One region of the Pristimantibacillus sp. Z349TD_6 genome, then DNA from elsewhere that is predicted to be linked to it. Evidence: riboswitches for the same ligand, from Rfam matches in the RefSeq annotation. Region 1 holds a riboswitch; the other holds the start of a gene.
What was found. Region 1 has a riboswitch for ZMP and ZTP ahead of AC0VYE_RS08780 (IMP cyclohydrolase). Riboswitches for the same ligand answer to the same signal wherever they lie in the genome.

Region 1 (5,238 bases):
GTTCCTCATATGGTGAAGCAAGGAAGCGGACATATTGTAAACATAGCATCTTTAGCAGGCAAAATAGGCACTGCCAAATCAACCAGCTACACAGCCACAAAGCATGCTGTGCTTGGCTTTACTAATGCGCTTCGCATGGAGCTTCGGGAGCAGGGAATTCAGGTATCTGCGGTTAATCCAGGTCCAATTGATACGCCTTTTTTCTCGCTGGCTGATCCTTCCGGCTCTTACGTGAAAAATGTTAATTGGTTTATGATGAAGCCAGAATATGTAGTCAAAAAAATCATTCGTTTAATCGAGCGGAGAAAAGCCGAGCTTGACCTGCCGAAAACCGCAGCTTTTGGTATTAAACTATATCAATTGCTGCCGCGAACCATTGATCGGCTATTCGGCGGTATGTTAAATCGAAAATAAAGGTTTAAATGAGAGAGGATTAAAAATGAGTAAGCACACATGGTATGAAATTGGAATTAATGAACTGCTGTCGGATAAGCTCACAGCAAATGGAATTATTGAACCAACGGATGTACAGGCAAATACGATTCCGATATTGCTTGGAGGAAGCGACGTTTCAGCGAGGTCGCAGACGGGCACAGGTAAAACGCTTGCGTATTTGTTGCCGCTTCTTCAGAAGCTGAATTCGCATTCAAGCGCGATTCAAGCGATTATTTTGGCTCCAACACAGGAGCTTGCGATGCAAATTGTTCGTGTAGCAGAAGTGTACGCGGAGCCGCTGAACATTCGCGTTCAGCAATTGATTGGCGGAGCTGCATTAAAGCGGCAGGTAGAGAAATTGAAGCTGCGCCCGCAGCTGGTTATTGGAACACCAGGGCGAATTCACGAATTGCTTAAGCTGCGCAAGCTCAAGCTGAATGATGTGAAAAATGTTGTAGTTGATGAAGCAGATCAAGTATTTCAGCTCGGCTCGACAAAAGAGGTAGAGATCATTTTGCATAGTGTCGGTAAAGAGCACCAAATTGCTTTTTTCTCCGCGACATATCCGGATCAAATGGCTCGCTTTGAAGGACGCTGGATGAAAAATCCGGAACGCATTCAGGTTACGCCGGAGCATACCGTATCACAAACGATCGATAATTATTTTATCGTTAGCGATAAGCGTGATAAAACCGATACGGCAAGAAGACTTGTTCGATTGCTGAACCCAGCCTCTGCGCTGCTTTTCCTAAATGATACCGACAACATTTCCAACTGGGAATCGAAGCTAAGTTATGAAGGCTTTACTGTTGAGGCTTTGTATGGGGATGCGGATAAACAGCGCCGTGCAGCAACATTGACACGTTTTCGCGAGGGTCGCTGCCAGCTGCTGCTAGCTACGGATGTTGCGGCTAGAGGCCTTGATATTGAAGGTCTGCCGCTCGTCATTCAGCTTGATCCTGCATCGGATGCGGATCATTATGTGCATCGTGCAGGACGCACGGGCCGTATGGGGCGTCCCGGTACAGTCGTTTCCATTGTTACGCCGCAGGAGCTGTTTATTATGGAGAAATTCCGTAAGCAGCTGGGCATCGAATTGACAGAACGGACGATGTTTAGAGGAAAGCTTCTTAGCGAGGAAGAGCTGCGAGAAGCAACAAAACCGTTTGCTGCTCGTCATGAAGCCAAGCTTGCAGATCGCTCAGAAGCGTTGCAAACGAAGCGAGCTGTAGAGAATAAAAGTGCAATTGCTGCTCCGAAACAAACGAAGCTTGTAGAGACGAAAGCAGTAACTGCTCCGCCGAAACCAAAGCCGGCAGCGAAGCCTGCTCCTAAGAAAGTGGAGCGAAAGCGCGAAGGTAAAAACAAAGGTGCTCCTAAGTGGTTGAAAGCGAAACGCGAGGCCGATAAGGAACAATCATAAAAATTTATTTTGAAAGCCACCCTCTTAAATCGATCTGCCTCTCCCGAAACGTATGGGCGAAGGTGAAAAATGCGGCAAAACCCGCAATCGAAAAAGGAGTGTGGCTTTCTTGATGAAACAAACAATGTGGAAAAAGACAGCAATTTCTTCGCTTGCGCTGCTAATGCTTGCAGGCGGTGCGACGTCAGCTTTTGCAGATGGCGGTAAAGGCAAAGGGCATGGTGGGGATCGTAATGATGATAAAGGCCGCCATGAGGACAAGGATGACAAGTATGACAAGGACGATAAACATAAAGTAACATGGCAATTCCAAGATGAGGACGATCTGAAGTGGGCTATGGAATACATTATGCGGCTAGCGTCGAAGGGCGTATTTACTGGCTACGAGGATGGTACATTTAAGCCTAATCAGAAAATCAACCGTATTGAAACGTTGACTGCTGCTGTCAGATTGATGGGTCTTCGCTCACAAGCGGAATCAGCAGATAAAATGAAAACGGATTTGCAATTTAATGACGGGGATAAAATCGCAAAAAAATACCCATGGGCTGTTGGTTACGTTGCAGTAGCGCTGGAGAACGATCTATTCTCCGAGACTGAATCGGAAGTGAAACCGGAAGCAAACGCAACAAGACTATGGTCTACGATTCTTCTCGTAAAAGCGCTTAAACTGGAAGACGAAGCGAAGGCGCTCAACAATACGAAGCTTGACTTTAAGGATGCAAAAGAGATCCCTGCTGGATCTGTAGGTTATGTAGCTCTTGCTTTGAAGAAAGGCATTATTACCGGCTACAATGATAAGAATGGAAAAACGTTCCGTCCTAATCAACCAGTAACCCGTGCAGAGCTGGCAGCGCTTCTCGATCGTACAGATACGGAAATGCCTAATCATGACGCACAAGCCATTACCGGCAAGCTAAAAGCAGCTCCTGCTGATGGCAAGCTGACGGTAGTTAAAGGAGATAACACGGAGGTTTCACTAGCATTAGACTCGAATGTGTTTATTTTCCGAGATGATAAAAAATCGCCAGTGAGCTCACTCCGAGCAGGTGATGAGGTACTCGTTCGTACGTATCTCAATCGTATCGTATTTATTGAAGTAACGAAGTCGGCTCCTGTTAGTACAGCTTTCTCGGAGAACGGAATTATTAATACATTAACGTTCAACAATCAGGCGAAATTAACGACGGTTTCTCTCATTACTCGATATGAAAACTCACAGGCAGTTGTCACTACATTCAGCATTGATCCAAATGTAGTCATTACAGGTGACTCCTCGCAGCTGAAGGTTGGTCAATATGTACAAGTAAAAGGCGACAATGGCTCAGTTAAATCAATTGAAGTGAAATAAGGTATAAATAAGTGAAGGGCTGTCCTGAAAGTAGATTTTTCTACTTTTGGAACAGCCCTTTTTTCATTGTTCAACAATTAAAATAATAGCTTGCGAATACAGCAGCGCTTAGTTTTCTGCATAATAAGCACGATACAGTTCGTTAGAAAATATACGTTAACTTTCATAGTTAGTCTGTAAAAGAGCTTGATTTCATTTGCGATATCGAACTATAATGAATGTAAATTTTAGGTAGGTGCAACTGGCGTAAACGTGGATGACCACGAGGGAGCACTTATTTCATATGTCGTACGCCTGGGCAAAGTATTTGATCGACGATCAAATGCTTTTTTTTATTTTCAGATAAAATAAAAAGGTTGAGGTGAGTATGTTGCAGTCCTATGAAGATCAGTTATTTAATAATCCGTATCCTGGCAGAACGATAATCTTGGGGATGAGCCCGTCAGGAAAACAATTTGTTCAAGTGTATTGGATAATGGGCAGAAGCGCGAACAGTCGCAACCGAATCTTTGAGCGTAATGAGCAGTTTGTAAGAAACATAGCATATGATGCGGCAAAAATGGAGGACCCTTCATTGATTATTTATGATCCGATAAAGAGTATAAATGGGATGCACATCATTTCCAATGGAGATCAGACGGAAACCATCTATGAAGCTTATGGCAAAAAAGAAACGTTTGAAGCTTCATTGAAAAGCAGAAAGTTTGAACCGGATGCTCCCCATTATACACCGCGTATTTCCGGTATTATTGATACTGAATCAGCTGCGTACAGCTTGTCCATTTTGAAAACAAGGCAAAACGATCCGTCATTTTGCATCCGTCATTTCTTTCATTACGACTCTTTTACAAATGGGATAGGTCATTGCATTCACACTTATAAGGGTGAAGAAAATGGTATTTTGAAATCTTTTGAAGGTGAACCGCTGGAGGTTCCTTTATTTGATTCAATGGATGAAACGGCTCATTTTTACTGGAGCAGCATAAACACAGATCATAAAATTTCATTGCTTGTGAAGTTTATTCATACCGATGATCGTAAGGTGGAATTTAAAATAATAAATAAAAATCAGACGTTTTAGTGTCTCGATAATTAATTCCGACAAAAACGATGGGAAAAATTTAAATAATCGTTGACAGGGTCGTTTTTGAGGAATAATATAGGAATATATTCAAAGTGAGTTGAAAAACCATTTTGTAGGATGACAAAAGAAGATAATCTACTGGACCACCAGAGATTCAATAGGAGCGCAGTTCTGCGCCTTGTTGGGTCTCCTTTTTTTATCCAAAAAAAAACAAAAAAGCTCAAAGAGCGAAGCGAAAGGGATGTTTACAATCATGAAAAAACTAACACTAACATTAATTTCTGCAACAGTAGCCTTCTCAGCCCTAACCTATGTTGTCGTATCTGCCAAACAGGCACAAGGTGCGCCTGCAGTGAAGGACAACGCTGCAATTGTTACCGAAGCAAAAGAAGAGAATCAATCCAAAATCATTACCGTTTCTGACACAGAGAAAAAATCAGAAGTAAACTCAGCTGCAGCAGAAGGCGAAAAACAACCGCAACCAAAAACGGCGGACACGATAGAGGCAAATAAACCTGAAGCAGAAAAAGCAGATGCGAAACAAGAAGATAAATCCAAAGTTACTCTTGCTGTTGATAAGAAGGAAGAGGCGCCTGCAGCTAAAGCGGCAGCAGCAAAGGAAGAGCCTGCGGCTAAAGCAAATACATCGGTTGAAAAAACAGCGACACAGCCGAAAGAAGCTGTCCAGCCTAAAGCAGCAACGACAGTGAAAGAAGAAAGCCAGCCTAAAGCTGCATCCGTTGTAAAAGAAGAGCCCAAAGCAGCGGCACCTGCTGCGAAAGAAGAAACACAAAAACCAGCGGAGCCAGCAGCGAAAGAAGAAAAGAAACCATCTAAATCGGTCTCATTCGTGAAAAAAGATACGGTACAGCCGAAAGCACCATCATCCTCAGAGGCTCCTGCTTCATCCTCATCCTCATCATCTTCTTCGTCTTCCGAAGGTCA
Region 2 (5,238 bases), 3.3 Mb from region 1:
CTTATGTTCCCGCCTTCCGCTGTCAATTCGGTCTCATAGCCTAGCGGAAGCTTCGTGATGAAGCTACTCGCATTCGCTTGGGCAGCCGCCTCCTCCACCTCTTCATCGGTAGCATCCAGCTTGCCATAGCGGATATTTTCACGAATGGTACCCGAGAACAAATGGGCATCCTGCAGCACGATTCCAAGCTGTTTGCGCAAGCTGTTTTTGTCTATCGTGCAAATGTCTTCGTCATCAATCAGTATTTGACCGTCCTTAATCTCATAGAATCGCCCAATCAGATTAATGATCGTAGTCTTGCCCGCTCCAGTTGGACCCACTAGCGCAACGGTCTCTCCCGGCTTCGCAATAAAGGAGATGTTATTAAGCGCTGCGGTTCCGTCGTTATATTCAAAACGCACATCACGAAACTCTACCTTGCCGCCAATTGATTCCATCTCTTTCACGGCCTCGGGTTCTTCATATTCTGATGGAATATCCATCATTTCAAACACCCGCTCCGCGCCTGCTACCCCCGACTGAATCATGTTATATTGATTGGCAACCTCATTCAAAGGGCCTGAGAATTGCTTTGAATAACCGAGAAAGCTTATGATGACGCCCACTGTTGCATGGTCATGAATTGCCAGCCAGCCGCCGACACCTGCAATGATCAAATAGCTGATATGACCAAACATGTTCATGAACGGGCCCATCGTACCCGAATAAATTTGAGCTTTTGTTCCGACTTTCTTCAGCTTGGCATTAGCGGCGCTGAACTGCTCCGCCATTCGCTCCTCTTGATGAAACAGGGCTACGACCTTCTGCCCTGATACCGTCTCCTCGATAAAGCCGTTAAGCCCGCCAAGCTCCTGCTGCTGTCCTTTGAACTGACGCTGTGTTACCTTAGCAATTCGTTTCGTTACCATAACAATGACCGGAATAACAATGAGTGCTACAAGCGTTAGCCACACATTTAAGAAAAGCATCATCGCGAACGAGCCTATGAGCATGATAACGCTCGATATAATTTGAATTAAGCTTTGATTCAGCGTATTCGTAACATTGTCGATGTCATTCGTCGTACGACTCATGAGTTCACCGTGGTTTTTACTCGCAAAAAACGGAATAGGCAGCTTTTGCAAATGATTAAATAATTCCTTGCGAAGACTCCATACGGTCCGCTGCGATACATCAGCTAAATAAATGGCTTGAAGCCAGCTGACTAAGCTGCCAGCCGCGTATATGCCAAGCATAAGCAAACAAATAGAAAGCAGCCCCTCGTATCGATTCGCTACAATATAATCATCCAAAGCTTTGCCCAAAAAATAAGGACCGGCGAGCGTAAGCCCTGCGGCAACTATCGTTAGTGCAATAACCGCCAGCAATCTAGCGCGGCCATGAAGCAAATAAGTTCCAATTCTTCTTAATGTCGTTAGCGTATGATTCATCTATCAAGCTCCTTGCTGGGAAAAGGCCATTTTCTGGTATAGCTTGCTTTGTTCAAGAAGCTCCTGATGCGTGCCAATTGCAGTAATTCTTCCATCCTCAAGCACAATAATCCGATTTGCCTGCTGTACGGATGCAATTCGCTGACCAATGATAAGACAAGTGCTGCTCTTCATAATCTCTTGCAATGATTTGCGTATGAGTAAATCCGTTCTCAGATCAACCGCGCTTGTACAATCATCAAGGATGACAATTTTAGGTTTCAGCAGCAACGTCCGAGCTATGGACAACCGCTGCTTTTGGCCGCCGGACAGATTGACCCCGCGCTGGCCAAGCAGCGTATCGTAGCCATTCTCCAGCTTCATAATAAAGGCATGAGCCTCAGCAGCCTTGGCTGCTGCCTCTATTTCATCCTGACTCGCATCCGGTTTGCCATAGCTGATATTGTCACGAATGGTTCCACTGAATAGATGCGCCTGCTGAAGCACCATACCGATATGGCTATGCAGCTCTGCAGAAGCGATCTCGTTAATCGGATGGGAATCAATGCGAATCATCCCCTCTGTCGCTTCATAGAACCTTGGTATAAGGCTGACCAGCGTTGATTTTCCTGAGCCGTTTACTCCTACGATCCCAATTGTCTCGCCTGGCTCTATATCCAGATCTATGTCGTGAAGTATGTTTTTCTCCGAGCCTTCATAGCTGAAGCTCACATGGTCAAACGTAATTCTGCCAGCCTGTATTTTCTTGGACTGCTCGTTAGCTTTTCGTTCAGCTGTCCATTTATCTGCCGGTACCTCCAATATCTCGTTAATGCGGTCAGCAGAAGCCTTCGCCCGAGAGATTGCAATCAATTGATTTCCAAGTCCTAGAGTAGAGAAGAGAAGCTGTGTAATATAAGTTAAAAAGGCGGCGAGACTGCCCACCGACAGCGCCCCGTGCTCAGTGAGCATTCCCCCATACCATAATGCAGCTACAATACTAAAATTAAGAATGATCGACACAAGCGGCGTATTAAGCGCAACGATCTTAGCTGCTTTTAGACTGGCATGCAGTAAATTTGAGTTCGTTTCATTAAAACGTTCTTCCTCGTAATCGGACCTTACAAATGCTTTCACAACGCGGATACCAGACAAATTCTCTTGCATCACGGTATTCACTTGATCAAGCCGGTGCTGCATCATTGAAAACAAAGGAACGGTAATCCGAGTTGTAATGATGAGGAATAGAGCTAATAAGGGTATCATTGCGAGCAAAATAATAGAAAGGCGCGGGCTTATTACAAAAGCCATGACCAGACTGCCGATAATAATAAATGAACTGCGTGCAAATACGCGGAGCAGCAGCAATACTAAGCTCTGAATTTGTGTGACATCACCCGTCAGTCTCGTCACGATAGAGCCTGAACCAAAACGGTCAAGCGATCGAATCGACAGCGACTGGATTTTTTGAAACAGCTCCTGCCTGAGATCAGCCCCAAAGCTTTGTGATGCTATCGTCGAGAACACCGTGCAACCGACACCTGCTATTAGTCCGATTAATGCGGCGATCAGCATTTTGGGCGCGGTGCTCGCGATTGCTGTGAGATCCCCCGCTATAATGCCCTCATTCACAATGCTCGCCATGAATTGCGGCTGCAGCAAATCCATAAACACCTCTAGCAGCATAAACAATGGTGCAAGCACAGCGCTAAGCCAATATTTCCTCAAAAATCTAGTGAGCTTTAACAACTTATCACCTCTATCTCCCATCATTTTGCGCAAACTGCAATAAAGAGGGCAGCGCGACCCGCTCCCTCTTGATAAAGTAATTATAGCATCCATCCTCTCATTTCTACACCTAAATAATCATAAAATAACGTTAATGACTCGCTTTTGAACTTTCCACCTGTTAAAATCAAAATACCATTAAAAAGCTGTGCGTAACTGGCGGAACATGGATAGCCATGAGGAAGCGCACAGATCATTAGCCGTACGCCTGGGCAAAGGTAAGGGGACATACCCCTTGCCTTTTTATGTTTTTTTAACATCTATTTATAAGGGGCTGAGGTAGAAGATGACGGAAAAATTGATTTTGGATGGAGCCATTGTGGCCGATGCAATTAAAGAGCAGCTAAAAGCAAGAGTGGAGACTCTAAGCAAGCGAGGAATCATTCCATGCTTAGCGACAATACTGGTGGGCGATGACCCTGCCTCTGAAACCTACGTTCGAATGAAGGGCAATGCATGCAAGCGGCTTGGCATTGATTCCAAACGTATTCATCTGAACAAAAACATATCCACAGATGATTTGATTGACGTTATTTTGCATCTTAATGAAGACCCGCTTATTCACGGCATCCTCTTGCAGCACCCCGTTCCGCATCAAATTGATGAGCGTGCTGCCTTTGAAGCGATTAGTATCCATAAGGATGTTGATGGTGTAACCGCGCTAGGTTTTGCTCAAAATGCATTTGGTTATGCCCAGTATCCGTCATGTACCCCTGCTGCTATTATGGCTATTCTTGATTACTATGACATCAAGGTTGAAGGCAAACATGCCGTCGTCGTTGGACGAAGCCCGATTCTAGGCAAACCCGTTTCTCAGATGCTGCTGAACCGCAATGCAACCGTAACAACCTGTCATTCCAAAACAGAAAATTTAGCGGAGCTATTGCGCCTTGCCCATATCGTCGTTGCTGCAGTCGGCAAACCAAGCTTTATTCAAGGCGAATGGATTCGCGATGGCGCTGTAGTACTTGATGCAGGGTACAATAAAGGGAATATTGGGGACGTTGACTACGAGGCATGCCTAGCAAAAGCAAGTGCGATCACCCCTGTGCCAGCAGGCGTAGGTCCTGTTACGATCGCCACGCTTCTGAAGCATACGGTTGACTCCGCTGAGCGATTTGCACTTCAATAAGAGATATAGGAAGAAAAACGAGGGGATCTTATTTGCTGCTTTGCAGCTAAGATCCCCTCGTTCGTTCTATAGGATGTCTACACATCCCGTTCTAATAAATACCTCGCTGTAAACTGATCGGTAATGAGTACATTCGTGTAGCCGCCGCGCAGCGCGCCATAAATGCCATCTACCTTCTTCGCACCGCCCGCCACAAGTATCGACTGGTCCTTGCGCTTCAGTTCATCGAGACTGATTCCAATCGTGCGCTGGTTCATGAGTGTTGAACAAATATTGCCTGTAATATCGATATAGCGTGAGCATATATCGCCAGCTGCCTTCTCGCGAATAATTTCCAGATCGGAATCTGTGAAATAATTGGCTCTAATTAATACAGAATCATCCGTAGGGGCTCCCACGGTTACAACGGCAATATTAGAAAGCTTTCCTAGCTCCAAAATATTGCGGATATGGCGATCCGATTCAATCGTCCGCTTGACAACCTCATGGTCAACAAGCGCCGGCAGCGGAATAAAGTAAGGTATCGTATGGAAAGCCTTGCCGAATAAATGAACAATTTCATAAGCGTATGTATTGGTTTCTGAATGGCTAACCCCGCCGTTGAGCTGTACGACCTTAACGTCGCGAACCGGCTTATCCTTAAGCTGAGAAGCCATTTGAAAGAGCGTCGTTCCCCACGTTGTCGCAATGATATCGCCATCTTTTACCGTATCGTATAAATAGTTCGCTGCCGCTTCGCCAATATACCTCTTTACGATGCTGTCCTCATACTGCGGCACAGAAACGATAACCGCTTTTTTCAGCCCAAACTTCGCTTCCAAACGATTCGCCAGAACAAAATTGTTTTCGTTCGGGTGTACGATTTTTATTTGAACGTACCCCTCATCCTTCGCCTGCTGTAAAAATCTT

Region 2: it holds a riboswitch for ZMP and ZTP, as region 1 does, so the genes downstream of both, AC0VYE_RS28775 (bifunctional 5,10-methylenetetrahydrofolate dehydrogenase/5,10-methenyltetrahydrofolate cyclohydrolase) here and AC0VYE_RS08780 (IMP cyclohydrolase) in region 1, are expected to answer to the same signal.

Annotation. Positions count from the first base shown of each region.
Region 1 is NZ_CM149662.1:2,034,307-2,039,544, forward strand. It holds gene AC0VYE_RS08765 (SDR family NAD(P)-dependent oxidoreductase) at 1-414, shown strand, start outside; gene AC0VYE_RS08770 (DEAD/DEAH box helicase) at 440-1,858, shown strand; gene AC0VYE_RS08775 (S-layer homology domain-containing protein) at 1,971-3,209, shown strand; ZMP/ZTP riboswitch at 3,437-3,516, shown strand; gene AC0VYE_RS08780 (IMP cyclohydrolase) at 3,577-4,290, shown strand; gene AC0VYE_RS08785 (hypothetical protein) at 4,547-5,238, shown strand, end outside.
Region 2 is NZ_CM149662.1:6,634,394-6,639,631, forward strand. It holds gene AC0VYE_RS28765 (ABC transporter ATP-binding protein) at 1-1,430, opposite strand, end outside; gene AC0VYE_RS28770 (ABC transporter ATP-binding protein) at 1,434-3,158, opposite strand; ZMP/ZTP riboswitch at 3,340-3,418, shown strand; gene AC0VYE_RS28775 (bifunctional 5,10-methylenetetrahydrofolate dehydrogenase/5,10-methenyltetrahydrofolate cyclohydrolase) at 3,484-4,329, shown strand; gene AC0VYE_RS28780 (sugar-binding transcriptional regulator) at 4,407-5,238, opposite strand, start outside.